Regions from separate parts of the Streptomyces sp. NBC_00654 genome, predicted to be linked through region 1. Evidence: riboswitches for the same ligand, from Rfam matches in the RefSeq annotation. Region 1 holds a riboswitch; the other holds the start of a gene.
What was found. Region 1 has a riboswitch for glycine ahead of gcvT (glycine cleavage system aminomethyltransferase GcvT). Riboswitches for the same ligand answer to the same signal wherever they lie in the genome.

Region 1 (7,013 bases):
GGTGCTTGGCCGCCAGGTAGCCCATCGGGATGCCCACGACCACGGCGATCAGGATCGCGGCGACGCTGAGCTCCACGGTGGCCGGGAAGCGAAGGGTGAATTCGTCCCACACCGGCTGGCCGGTCTGGGTGGAGGTTCCGAGGTCGAGCTCGAAGATGCGCTTGAGGAACCGCCAGTACTGGACGTGGACCGGCTCGTCGAGCCCGAGTGCCCGGTTGATTCTCGCTACTTCGGCTTCGGTCGCCCGCTCGCCCAGGATCGCTGACGCGGGTCCGCCGGGCAGTCGGTTCAGCCAGAGGAACAGCAGGACCGACAGGCCGAGCAGGGTGGGAATGAGCTGGAGAAGTCTTCTTACGACGAGTCGCAGCACCCCGCATGCCCCTTTCTCACGTGCATCGATGCGGGTCCGCCCGGCCACCTGGTTGCTGTGGCCGGGCGGACCCGCTGGTGTGCGATTACTTGAAGGAGACCTCGGCGAAGTTCTCCTGTGTCAGCGGGGAGACCTTCGGCGGGTTGACGTTCTTGGCGAACGCGATGGCCGGGGGCGACGACGAGATCGGCACGCCCGGGACGTACTCCGCGATCGCCTCGTTGGCCTTCTTGTAGGCCTCGGTACGGGCGGCCGGGTCGACGACCTCGGAGGCGGCGTTCACGGCGTCGAAGACCTTCTGGTCCTTGAAGCCCCACTGCTTGTCGGGCCCGGCGAACCAGGTGCCGATGAAGTTGTAGCCGTCGTTGAAGTCACCGGTCCAGCCGAGCATGTGCAGGGCGCAGGAGCCCGCCTCGGTGGCGTCCAGGTAGTCCGGGGCCCACTTCATGGCCTTCGGGACGATGGTGATGCCGGCCTTCTCCAGGTCGGCCTTCATCAGCTCGAACATGTCCTGCGGGGCAGGCATGTACGGGCGGGTGACCTCGGTCGGGTAGCAGAAGTCGATCTTCAGCTTCTCCTCGCCGGCCTGCTTGAGGAGGTTCTTCGCCCGGGCGGTGTCGAACGGGTACGTCTTCACCTTGTCCGAGAAGCCGGCGACCGTGTCGGGCATGAACTGGCTCGCGACCTTGCCGCCCTCGGGCAGCTGGGTCTTGACAAGGTTCTCGCGGTCGATGGCGTGCGTGATGGCCTGACGGACCTCGGGCTTCTTCAGCGCCGGGTTCGCCGACTGGCTCATGCCGAGGTAGAAGATGTTGAAGACGTCACGGGTCGGGACCTCGTAACCCTCCTTCTCCAGCGTGGTCACATCGGCCGGCGCGACCAGGTCGTAGCCGTCGATGTCACCCGCCTGGAGCGCCTGGCGGCGGGTCTCCTCGGTGGAGATGGTGCGGAAGACCAGGTTCTTCACCTTGGCCTTGGCGCCCCAGTAGTCGTCGAAGCGCTGCAGGGAGACTTCCTTGTTCCCCTTGTTCCACTTCGTGATCCTGTACGGGCCGGTGCCGGCGACCGTGCCGGCCTCCTGGCTGTACTTGGGGTACGTGATCGCGTCGCCCTTGGCGGTCGCGTCCTGCTTCTCGTACTCCTTGATCGCCTTCGGCGAGTGGATCGCGAGCGCCTGGAGGGAGAATCCGCCCGGCAGGTTCGCCGAGGGCTCGTTCACCTCGATGACGGCCGTGTTCTCGTCCTTGGCGGTGCAGGACTTGTAGTTGGGCTTGGGCGCCTCGGCGTCCTCGTTCTTCGCGAACCCGCCCATGATGGTCTGCCAGTAGTAGGAGACCGCGCTGGACTGGTACGTGCCCTTCCAGTTGAACCAGTGGTCGTAGTTCGCGCAGACCGCGGCGGCGTTGAACGCCTCGCCGTCGTGGAACTTCACGTTCTGGCGCAGGTTGAACGTCCAGACCTTGCCGGCCTTGTCGCTCTCCCACTTCTCGGCGAGACCGCCGACGAGCTTGCTGCCGCCGGGCTCGTGCTCCAGGAGCGCCTCGAAGGCCTGACGGGTGACGCGGAACGTCTCGCCGTCGCTCGCGAGGGCCGGGTCGAGGGAACCGGGGTCACCAGCTCCGGCGAAGACGAAGGTGTCCTTGTCGCCCCCCTTGGAGCCGCCCTCGTCCCGCTCGCTGGAACAGCCCGTGGCGATCAGACCGACAGCGACCGCTGTCGTGATCGCCCGGACAGCCCGGGACTTGAATATTCGCATGGGTCCACCCCTGGTTCGCCATGTGGTGAGGTTTGATGGCCGCACACTACAGACGGTGCCCGCCGCAAGAGAACAGTCCGGATAGCGGTGAGACCTAGTCGAGACCCGGACAGTAAACAAACCGTCCAGTTCCGGGACATCCTCGCGCGGGAAGCCAACAAGCCGGACGTCAAGGGGTGTTCGACGCTCGGTGACCGAACGTCGCGCTCGTCGCGGTTCAGCGGGGCCGGTGCGGGTACCCGTAGCCGGGCACGGCGGCGGGCGGCGGGCCGGCCTGGGCGTGCGCCTCACGGTCGTAGAACGGGCGGGAGTTGGCGCGCAGCCACATCGCGACCGGGTCGTACTCGTCGGACATGGCGACGGTGGAGACGGGCAGCCCCTCGGGGACCGCGCCGATCGACTGCCGCATCATCTCGCGCACCGAGTCGACGGAGGCGCGGCCCGTGTCGTAGAGATCGAGGCCGATCGCGAGGTACGGAACACCGACGGCGGGATGCACCCAGGCACGGCGCAGCGAGCGGACCGCCGGGGTGCGGTGGGCGTTCTGCGTGAGCAGCGCGTAGAACTGGGGGATGTCGACGGCGGGCTCGGAGAGCCGCAGGGGTCCGGCGGGCAGCCGGTCGAGGCCGGTGGCGATACGGCGCAGGTCCAGCCAGGGAATACCGACGCCGCCGCCCGGGGCATGCGGGTTGAGCCAGATTCCCCAGCGGTCGGGGAACAGGGCGCGGGCGATGTCGCGGCCGGTGACGAGCTCGTGGGCCCGGTTCCAGCCGCTGGCGGAGAGCTCCTGGGCGGAGGTCACGCACGGGGCGTATCCCTGGCCGTCGATCTCCATGTTCCCGTACTGGGCGTCGGGCGAACCGGCCGTGCCGTGCCAGAGGAGCATCCAGATCCGGCCGTCGGCGAGGGCCGCCAGCAGCGCCTCGTAGGCGTCGTAGCGCCCGGGGGTCACCTGGCGCAGCATGTGCTCGACCTGCCCGGCCGCCGCAGTGCCTGCACTCACCCTGTGTTCCGCCCCTCATCGATCCGCTGTGTCGCGTCCCCGCTCCCGGGCACACGGGAGCGACCCCGCCATCAAACCAGCTTATGCGCCGCCGCTGACACCGACTTGACGCCAAGGATCGACGTCGCCACCCGGCAACGACGGTTGACCCCGACCCCGGGTGTGGCCGGCACCCTCGCCGGCGGTGCGGTCAAAGCCCCTCACACCGGTGGATCAGTGCCCCTCACGCCGGTAGAACGGCCGGACCTTCTCCCGCATCCAGTCGCCGACGAGGTCCTGGGCCACATCGAGCAGGACCAGGTTGACGGGCCACGGCACCTGGACCCGGCCCAGCGCCCGGCCCAGCGCGTCCATCGGGGCGCTCTGTCCCGCGCCGTCCCAGGTGGCGAACTCGACGCCGATGAAAAGGACGGGGTCGCCGCCCTCGATGCTGGCGAGCGTCCGGCGGGCGGTGCTCACCACGCCGCTCTCCTGGAACTCCCCGGCCACCGCGGCGAGGAAGTCGACGGGTTCCTCCTGCCAGTCGGGCTCGAACAGGCGGACCCGGGCGCCGCTCGCGGGCCCGTCCAGGGGCGTGCGGCCGGCCCGGCAGAGCTCGGCGACAGCGGGGGGCGGCAGTGGCACGCCGACCGCGCCGCCCGGGTTCACGGCTATCCCGACCTGCGGCGGCAGTCCGCGGGCGAAGTCCCGGGCGGGCGCCACGGTGAAGGACATCTGGGTGCCGACGCAGCCGAGGAACTGCGATTCGGAGCTGAACACGGGGACGTAGGCGACGCCGTCGATCTCCATCATCGGCAGGTCGAGATCGGGGCTTTCGGGACTGCCGCCGTTGGGCAGCGGCACCCAGAGCGCGCTGCGGCCGAGCACCTCGACGAGCCGGCCGCCCGCCTCCGGGACTCCGATCGAGGCGGCGAGCACCTCTTCGAGCTCATTGGCCGGCCATCCCTGGTGCGGATATGTCTGTGCCGGTACCGGAATGTCCACTGCCCCTGTGTCCCTCTCTCGACCTGCGTTCCGGCGGAAACCCTAGCCTCCCGGGTCCACTGCCCGGCGGCGTGTCCGACGGCGTGCCCGCCCGCCGTCCGGCAGCCGGACGGCCCGGCGGGCGCCCGCCGGCCGTGAGCCCGCCGGCGGTGCGCCTGCGTACGGGGCCCGCGCGTGACGCCCGCCCCGCTCGGCCCCCGTACGCCCCGCTCGGCCCCGTACGCCCCGCGAGCCCTACTCGTCCGCGAACGAGATCCGGCCGAGCACCCCCGCCGCCTCACGGTCCAGCAGCACCGCCGAGGCGCATCCCGGGGGCAGCAGACCCCGCTCCGTGTCGTGCAGCAGCCGGCCGACCGAGCGCCGGTGCCGGGAGAAGGCGTACCCGGAGACGCCCCGGCCGCGCTCGCGCTGCCCTTCCCGCGCCACCTTGGGCGTGACGTCGAGCAGGACGAGGTGGAGGGTGCGGACCCGCCGCCGGGCGTCCCGGGCCAGCCAGCGGCGCACCCAGGCCTGGGTGCCGCAGTCGTGCACCACGACGGACTCGCCGGAGCGGAGTGCCCGCCACAGCCCGTAGTAGTGGGCCACCCGGACCAGCGGGCGGTAGAGGGCGTACGGGAGTAAGCGGGGCAGGGCCCCGGCCCAGGTGTCCCGGGTGTTCTGGGAATCGATGGCGCGGTCCGTGACGGCCCGCCGGATCAGTGTCGACTTTCCGCTTCCGGGCAGCCCGGAGACCACCACGAGATCGCCGGACGCGAAGTCCAGGCTGTGCGGGCTGCGCCCGGCGCGCCCCCGGAGGTCACGTACCACCGGCGCGTGCGTGCCCAGCATTTCCCGGGCGGGTGCGCCCGGCTGCGCAGGCATCGCGCCGTGCGCGACCCCCGCGGTCGTCGCGTACCGCTGCAAGTCCATCGCCCTCCCCCTGTCGGGTCACCCACACCTGCCCAAGAAGTGTAAAGAAAAGGTAATGCGGCACAACCGGGCCTGCGGCCCGTGTCGGGTGGGAGACCGGACGCCCCACTCTTCCGCAAGCCGTGCGATGATGACCCCGCCAACTGCATACCGGCCGTTTGAATCCGCGCGGGAGAGTTCCGGTCACTGTGTGTACCGGGCGCCGAAGGAGCAAGTTCCTCCCTTGAATCTCTCAGGCCCCGTACCGCGTGGATGAGGCAGATCTGAAAAGCGAGCCGCCCGGCGGCTCCACCCAAGGTGCAAGCCGAACCCGGCGAGGGCTGACCCCCTTCAGGGCCTTTCGGCGAACCTCTCAGGTTCCGATGACAGATGGGGAGGGATCGTCCTCTGTCGTCATGCCCTGGAGCCGAATCCATGAGCAACGCCCCCCGTCTCACCGCCCTGGACGCCCTGCACCGTTCGCTGGGCGCCACCATGACCGACTTCGCCGGCTGGGACATGCCGCTGCGGTACGCGAGCGAGCGCGACGAGCACAACGCCGTACGCACCCGGGCGGGTCTCTTCGACCTGTCCCACATGGGTGAGATCACGGTCACCGGGCCGCAGGCCGCCGCCTTCCTGAGCTACGCGCTGGTGGGCAACATCGCCACCGTCGGCGCCGGCCGCGCCCGCTACACGATGATCGTCGGGAGCGACGGCGGCATCCTGGACGACCTGATCGTCTACCGGCTGGGCGAGACCGAGTACATGGTCGTCGCCAACGCGGGCAACGCGCAGATCGTGCTGGACGCGCTGCGGGACCGGGTGGCCGGTTTCGACGCCGAGGTGCGCGACGACCGTGACGCGTACGCGCTGCTCGCCGTGCAGGGCCCGGAGTCGCCCGCGATCATGAAGGCCGTCACGGACGCCGACCTGGACGGGCTGAAGTACTACGCGGGCCTGCCCGGCACGGTCGCCGGGGTGCCCGCGCTGATCGCCCGTACCGGCTACACCGGCGAGGACGGCTTCGAGCTGTTCGTGGCCCCCGAGCACGCCGAGCAGCTGTGGCGGGCGCTCACCGAGGCCGGTACGGCGCACGGCCTGATCCCCTGCGGGCTCTCCTGCCGTGACACGCTCCGCCTGGAGGCGGGCATGCCGCTGTACGGGCACGAGCTGACGACCGCGCTGACCCCGTTCGACGCGGGCCTGGGCCGGGTCGTGAAGTTCGAGAAGGAGGGCGACTTCGTCGGGCGCGAGGCCCTCGTGGCCGCCGCCGCGCGCGCCGAGACCGCCCCGCCCCGCAAGCTCGTCGGCCTGATCGCCGAGGGCCGCCGGGTCCCGCGCGCCGGATTCCAGGTCGTCGCGGGCGGCGAGGTGATCGGCGAGGTCACCTCCGGCGCCCCGTCGCCCACCCTGGGCAGGCCGATCGCCATGGCGTACGTGGACGCGGCGTTCGCCGCGCCCGGCACCGAGGGCGTCGGCGTGGACATCCGCGGCACGCACGAGCCCTACGAGGTCGTCGCCCTGCCGTTCTACAAGCGCGAGAAGTGACATTCCGGGCATCGCACCGCCCCGGAAGTGACGTAATCGCGTCTCACACCGTAAGACCACCGTTCATCAGCACTCCCCCGCGTACAGGAGAATTCAGGTCATGAGCAACCCCCAGCAGCTGCGGTACAGCAAGGAGCACGAGTGGCTGTCGGCCGTCGAGGACGGTGTCGCCACGATCGGTATCACCGAGTACGCGGCCAACGCGCTCGGTGACGTCGTCTACGCGCAGCTCCCCGACGTCGGCGACACGGTGACCGCGGGCGAGACCTGCGGCGAGCTGGAGTCGACCAAGTCGGTCAGCGACCTGTACTCCCCCATCACGGGTGAGGTCGTCGCGGCGAACCAGGACGTCGTGGACGACCCGTCGCTGGTGAACTCCGCTCCGTTCGAGGGCGGCTGGCTGTTCAAGGTACGGGTGGCGGAGGAGCCGGACGACCTGCTCTCCGCCGACGAATACACCG
Region 2 (7,013 bases), on a different contig from region 1:
CCGAAGGCCGCCCATACGGCGGCGACCTGGGTACGGGTCGTGGTCTCGTCGCAGGCCAGGGAGACCAGGTCGGCGTCGACGAGGCGCAGGTTGACCCCACGCTCACGGGCGCCCGCGACCACGGCGGCGGCCCCGCCGGGAACCCGCACGGTCAGCGTGTCGAAGAACGCACCGTGCACGACATCGGCTCCGCCCCGCCGCAGGCCCTCGGCCAGGATCGCGGCGTAGCGGTGGGTGCGCCGGGCGATCGTCCGCAGGCCCTCGGGGCCGTGGTAGACGGCGTACATCCCGGCCATGACGGCGAGCAGCACCTGGGCGGTGCAGATGTTGCTGGTGGCCTTCTCGCGGCGGATGTGCTGCTCGCGGGTCTGGAGGGCCAGGCGGTACGCCTTGTTGCCGTCGGCGTCGACGGAGACACCGACGAGCCGGCCGGGCAGGCTTCGGGCGAACTTCTCGCGCACGGCCATGAAGCCGGCGTGCGGTCCGCCGAAGCCCATCGGGACGCCGAAGCGCTGGGTGGTACCGACGGCGATGTCCGCGCCCAGCTCGCCGGGCGAGGTGAGCAGGGTCAGGGCGAGCAGGTCGGCGGCCACGGTGACGATCGCGCCGAGCTCGTGGGCCTGCCCGATGACGGGCTTGAGGTCCCGTACGGCTCCGGAGGCGCCCGGGTACTGGAGCAGCACACCGAAGACGCCGCGCTCGGCGAGATCTGCCGGGATGCCGTCGGTGAGGTCGGCGACGACGACCTCGACACCGGTCGGCTCCGCGCGGGTCTCGATCACCGCGACGGTCTGCGGCAGGGTGTCGGCGTCGACCAGGAAGACACCGTTCTTCACCTTGCCGACGCGGCGGGACAGGGCCATGGCCTCGGCGGCCGCGGTGCCCTCGTCGAGCAGGGAGGCGCCGGAGGTGGGCAGCCCGGTCAGCTCGGCGACCATCGTCTGGAAGTTGAGGAGCGCTTCGAGCCGCCCCTGGGAGATCTCCGGCTGGTACGGCGTGTAGGCCGTGTACCAGGCGGGGTTCTCCATGACGTTGCGCAGGATCACCGGCGGGGTGAACGTGCCGTAGTAGCCGAGCCCGATCATGGGCGCGAGCACCTGATTGCGGTCGGCGAGCGAACGCAGCTCGGCCAGCACCTCGGCCTCGGTACGGGCCGACGGAAGCTTCAGGGCTTCCGTGCTCTTGATCACGTCGGGCACCGCGGCGGCGGTGAGCTCGTCGAGCGAGCCGTAGCCGACCTGGGCGAGCATCTTCGCCTGGGCCTCACCATCGGGCCCTATGTGGCGCTGCTCGAACGGAATGCCCTGCTCCAGCTGGGAGAGCGGAGTGCGACGGGGGGTCATGATGGAGGCCTCCTGGTCTGTCACGACCTGCGAGGGGCACCGCGGCGTGGGTGCCCGAACGGCCTCCCCCTCTGTCATCTCAACCTGAGAGCTTCACCGGCCCGCCTCGCGGCGCACCGGCTTTCACCGTCGGTGAGGGTGGGATCCGTTCCGGCACATGCCCGCACGGAACGGAACCCGCCCTGCTTTCCAGAGTGACCTCGTCCGTGCGGTACGGGGGCCTGAGAGATTCCGGGGAGGATTTGCTCCTTCGGCGCCTCCGGATTCTGCACCGGAGGACTCTCCCGCACGGGGTCAGCAGCCATATGCCAGCCTACCAGCGGGGTTCGCTCCGGATTGCTCAAGTGGCCGACACCCGGGATCTGCACTTTTGTAGTGCTTGTGGAGTAGTCACCACCACCCAGGCAGTTGCGACCAGTGGGAGGCACCGTGCAGACCGACATCGATCCGCGCAGCCTGATCGGCCGCAAGGCATTCGACCGCAGGGGCACCAGGATCGGAACGGTGGACGAGGTCTATCTCGATGATGCGACGGGTGTCCCGGAGTGGGCGGCCGTACGCACCGGCCTCTTCAGCCGGGACGCTTTCGTCCCCCTCGAACCGAGCGAATTCGTCGAGGATTCGCTGCGGATCCCGTTCGACCGCGCGTTGATCAAGGACGCGCCGGACTTCGGGGTCGGCCGCCACCTCAGCCCGGAGCAGGAACTGCAGCTCTACCGCCATTACGGGCTGGACTCCGCGCCCCCGGGGGAGACCGGACCGGACCGGAACTTCGGCAGGCTGGCGGGCCAGGAGGAGTAGTCCACGGGGTCGCGCACCAGGGGCAGCGGGTCGGCCGGCCGCAGCTCCGGGTCGTCGGTACGGAACGTACGCACCCGGCCCGGTGCGCCGCCCGGCTCCTCGAAGCGGACCGTCACCCGGCCCACCCCGCTCCCCTGCACCCAGCCGTGGCCGTGCGTCCCGTGGCGCACGTCATGGCCGGCGGGCCAGCGCCGGGCGGCGAGGAGCTCGGCGCCCTCCCCCTCCGCTTCCCCCGCGGGGACGGTGTCCGGTGCTTCGCCGTCCCCCGCGGGGCCCGGCGGGACCTCCGGTCCGGCTTCGGCCCCCGCTTCCGCCTCGGCCGCGTGCCGGGCATCGGCCGCCTGGGCGAAGAGGTCCTCCTGGGTGTAGTCGGCGAGCCCCGTGACGCCCACTCCCAGCAGCCGTACGCCCCCGGTGGTGTCCACTGCCTCCAGGAGTCTCGCCGCGGCCTCCCGGACCACTGTGGGGTCGTCCGTGGGCCCTCTGAGGGTCTCGGAGCGGGTCAGGGTGGAGAAGTCGTACCGGCGCACCTTGAGGACCACCGTGCGCCCGGAACGCCCCGCGGCCCGCAGCCGCTCCACACACCGGTCCGCCAGCCGCTCCACCTCCGCACGCACCCGCACCCGGTCGTGCAGGTCGACATCGAAGGTGTCCTCGACCGATACGGACTTGGCGTCCCGCTCGGCCACGACGGGGCGATCGTCCAGACCCAGCGCCATCCGGTGCAGCGAGACACCGTGCGCCTTGCCCACCAGCCGTACGAGCTCCGCCTCCCCGGCCTCGGCCAGGTCATGGACGGTGGTCATCCCGGCCCGGCGGAGGTGGTCCCCCGTGGCGGGGCCGACGCCCGGCAGGGTCCGTACGGGCATGGGCGCCAGCAGCTCCCGTTCGCTGCCCGGCTCGATGAGCAGGAGCCCGTCCGGCTTGGCCTCCTCCGAGGCGATCTTGGCCAGCATCTTGGAGCCGGCGAGCCCCACGGATCCGCTGAGCCCGGTCACCGCGTGGATGGCTGCCCGCAGCTGCTCACCCATGGCGCGGGCCGACACCGAGTCGTCGGCTACGCCGCCCGCCTCCAGATCGACGAACGCCTCGTCCAGGCTGAGCGGCTCCACCAGCGGCGACAGCCTGCCGAGCAGCTCCATCACCTGGTCGCTCACCGTCCGGTACAGCGAGAAGCGCGGCACGAGATACGCGGCGTTCGGTGCCAGCCGCCGGGCCTGCGCCGTCGGCATCGCCGAGTGCACGCCCAGCCGCCGGGCCTCGTACGACGCGGTGGCGACCACTCCGCGCGGCCCCAGGCCGCCCACGACCACCGGCTTGCCGCGCAGACTCGGCTTGGACGCCTGCTCCGCCGAGGCGTAGAAGGCATCCATGTCCAGATGGAGGATGGTGGGCGCGGCTCTCACACATCCGATGCTGCCCTACGGCACTGACAACGCGACGGTACCGACAGCGCGACTGCCCGGCACCCCTCGGGGGCCGGGCAGTCGTCACGCTGTCGCCGATGGTGTCAGCCGGTCATCCGGCTCGGTTGCGCCGCCGCGCGAGTTCGTCGGTGGGATTGTTGCCGACCAGCGTCTCGCCGGTGTCGACCCGCTCTCCGTGCAGCTGGGACAGCGCCGCGTCCACATCCCGCCACACGACACCGACGGCGATCCCGAAGACCCCCTGCCCACCCTGGAGCAGCGCCACGACCTCGGCCGGCGAGGAACACTCGTAGACCGTCGCACCGTCGCTCATGAGCGTCATCCGCTCAAGGTCCTGGAACCCCCGGGCCCGCAGATGCTGGACCGTGGTGCGGATGTTCTGCAGGGCGACCCCGGTGTCCAGGAACCGCTTGACGATCTTGAGGAGAACCACGTCCCGGAAGCTGTAGAGACGCTGGGTGCCCGACCCGTAGGCCGGACGCACGCTCGGCTCCACCAGCCCCGTACGCGCCCAGTAGTCGAGCTGGCGGTAGGTGATCCCCGCCGCCGCGCACGCCGTCGGTCCGCGATAGCCGATGTCATTCGCTGCTGCCACGCCGTCCGCCGCCACCGCAGCCGGCTGAACCGGTTGCCTGATGGTGTGGTCGGCCGCACTGCCGTACTGCGGATACGGCCCACCCGCTGCCGTACCGTCGCCGCTGATTCTCACGCCGACCTCCGTCCTTGACCTGCCCACTCGAAGGTAGGCAGTCACTTGGGGTGCGTCAACGATCGCCACACTCGGCACGCCGAGTGATAATCACCCTGAGGGTGGTTTCCCGTGCCTCACTATCGGGAAAGGCTTTTCGGATGCGCTGACGACACCCCTGCGGGACGGTCACTGACTGTTGGTGCCGAAGTCCTCCGGAGAGATCTGGTCGAGGAACTCGCGGAACTTCTCCACCTCGTCCTCCTGCTCGTCGGGGATGGCGATCCCGGCATCGTCCAGCACCCCGTCACTGCCGTAGATCGGCGTTCCGGTCCGCAGGGCGAGCGCTATGGCGTCGGACGGCCGTGCACTCACCTCGACCCCGCTGGCGAAGACGAGCTCCGCGTAGAACACACCTTCGCGAAGGTCCGTGATGCGGACCTCGGTGAGCTCCTGGCCGACGGCCTCGAGCACATCCTTGAAAAGATCATGGGTCAGCGGCCTGGCCGGAGCCATGCCCTGCTGGGCGAAGGCGATCGCGGTCGCCTCCCCAGGACCGATCCAAATGGGGAGGTACCGGTCGCCTCCCACTTCACGCAGGAGAACGATCGGCTGGTTTGAGGGCATTTCCACCCGGACACCGACAACGTCGAGCTCGTTCACACAGCAACCCTAGGACGTGCTCGCCATGTTTGGGTAGTCGGGCGCCCTCGAGGTCAGTGCAGCCGGACCTGCAGAGCCGTCTGGACAAGGGCCGCGTGCAGCCGCACGGAAAGCTCGGCGAGCTCTTTCGCGGTGGCCTCCGCATGGGCTCTGGTCTGCGGATTCCGGTGCCGGCGCAAGGGCGCGACCACCTGTTCGATCAGCCCGGCCTCACGGTCCGCTGCGGCCCGCATGGCCCGCAGGTGCCGAGGTTCCAGACCGAATCGGCCCAGATCCGCCACAAGTTTCGCCACGGTCACCGTCTCGGCGTCGTAGCCGCCCTCCGGCATGGCCACGATCAGCCCGTACGACTCCCACTCGTCGAGCTGCTCCTCGTCCACCTCGGCCGCCGCGAGCAGCTCGGAGCGCCCGATGCGCGCGGCGGTCGCGGCGCCGGTGCCGAAGTCCCAGAATCCGTCGGAGAGGTCCCGCTGGCCTCCGGGGGTGGGCAGCACGGGCTGCTCCCCCCGGGCCAGGGCGTCGAGATGCCTCCGGATGACCTTCAGCGGAAGATAGTGGTCCCGCTGCATACGGAGCACCTGTGCGAGCCGCTCGACATCGTCGGAACTGAACTTCCGGTAGCCGGAAGGCGTCCGCTGCGGCTCGATGAGGCCCTCGGCCTCCAGGAAACGAATCTTGGAGATGGTGACTTCGGGGAACTCGTCGCGCAACTGGAGGAGCACCGTACCGATGCTCATCGCTCGGGCGTCCGCGGAGGCGGTGCCGTGACCGGCACCGCCTGTGGGTGTTCGCAGCATGGGCCTTCCTGAGGATCCCCCGGACAGAGTCCGGGGGAGGGTCATACGCCCCGCTGGCTCGCGTAGAAGACCAGCCGGTACTTACCGATCTGGACTTCGTCGCCGTTGGACAGCGCGACGGAATCGATGCGCTCACGGTTGACATAGGTGCCGTTGAGGCTGCCGACATCACCCACGGTGAAGCTACCGTCCGGGCTCCTGCGGAACTCCACATGACGCCGCGACACGGTCACGTCGTCGAGGAAGATATCGCTCTGCGGGTGCCGTCCGGCCGTGGTGAGGTCACCGTCCAGCAGGAAGCGGCTGCCCGAATTCGGCCCGCGCCGCACCACGAGCAGCGCGGAACCGCCCGGCAGGGCGTCCACTGCCGCCTGTGCCTCGGGCGAGAGGGAAGGCAGCGCGGTCTGACCCGTCGCCTCCGCCTCGTACGCCTCAAGACCGGAGATCGAGATCGTCGATGTCGTCTCCGAGGCGCGCTCGGGGACACCGCCCCGCAGCGGCGTACCGCAGTTGGAGCAGAAACGGCTGGCTTCGGCGTTGCGGTGCCCGCACCTCGCACAGACCGGCATGGACGCACCCTCCGGGGCGGGGCTGAACCCTCCACCCGTACTTGAGGTTGATGGTTCGCCGAAACCTATGCGTCCGGCACCGGCATGGTCAACAGACGACACGCCGGGCCCCCCCTGAGCGTCACCGGCGGAACCGGAGACCTCGTCACGGAAGAGCGGACGCTCCCCGCCCTGCTCCTCGTCCTGACCATGGCGCGGTGCACGGTGCCGGGCAGCGCTGTTGCTGTCCTCGCGTGCACTCTTTCCGAACAACTTCGCAAACAACTTCACGGGCGATTCCCCTTGACCGACATAGACCCGCCCGTGGGGCAGGACGAACCCTGAATGAACACACCTGCCGACCCGGACATCTTCACAACGTCCGTATCCACCCGACAGTTTCCACCACGCGCCACCAATCCGTTGCGCCGACCCCCCGCAACCTCCGGCCCGCGTCCTTCCGCCTTCGTACGCCTACGGCTCACTGGGACGACGACCGAGCGTAGTCAGGCTGCTTCGCCGGCCGCAAGGCATCCACGACGATGTCGTCCGACCTCGCCACGACCGCGGCGGCCTGCTCCTTCTCCAGCGTCTGGACCACACCGCCGGGAATGTTGAGCGCCGGCTCCAGATCCTGCGGCTTCCCGATCACCTTGAACTCATATGGCGCTTCGATCCTCTTGCCGTCGACCTGGATGTCACCGCCGTCACCGGCGAAGTACGTATTGGCCACCACCCGCACGCCG

Region 2: linked by a shared signal. The riboswitch ahead of gcvP (aminomethyl-transferring glycine dehydrogenase) and the one ahead of gcvT (glycine cleavage system aminomethyltransferase GcvT) in region 1 are both predicted to bind glycine.

Annotation. Positions count from the first base shown of each region.
Region 1 is NZ_JAPEOB010000001.1:2,037,213-2,044,225, reverse strand. It holds gene OHA98_RS08915 (ABC transporter permease) at 1-370, opposite strand, end outside; gene OHA98_RS08910 (ABC transporter substrate-binding protein) at 456-2,126, opposite strand; gene OHA98_RS08905 (enhanced serine sensitivity protein SseB C-terminal domain-containing protein) at 2,344-3,090, opposite strand; gene OHA98_RS08900 (enhanced serine sensitivity protein SseB) at 3,343-4,113, opposite strand; gene OHA98_RS08895 (AAA family ATPase) at 4,348-5,022, opposite strand; glycine riboswitch at 5,182-5,279, shown strand; gene gcvT (glycine cleavage system aminomethyltransferase GcvT) at 5,437-6,552, shown strand; gene gcvH (glycine cleavage system protein GcvH) at 6,653-7,013, shown strand, end outside.
Region 2 is NZ_JAPEOB010000002.1:1,184,983-1,191,995, forward strand. It holds gene gcvP (aminomethyl-transferring glycine dehydrogenase) at 1-1,343, opposite strand, end outside; glycine riboswitch at 1,543-1,640, opposite strand; gene OHA98_RS25565 (PRC-barrel domain-containing protein) at 1,773-2,144, shown strand; gene OHA98_RS25570 (DNA polymerase IV) at 2,066-3,550, opposite strand; gene OHA98_RS25575 (MerR family transcriptional regulator) at 3,663-4,280, opposite strand; gene OHA98_RS25580 (bifunctional nuclease family protein) at 4,449-4,922, opposite strand; gene OHA98_RS25585 (MerR family transcriptional regulator) at 4,976-5,719, opposite strand; gene OHA98_RS25590 (FHA domain-containing protein) at 5,761-6,558, opposite strand; gene OHA98_RS25595 (DUF881 domain-containing protein) at 6,749-7,013, opposite strand, start outside.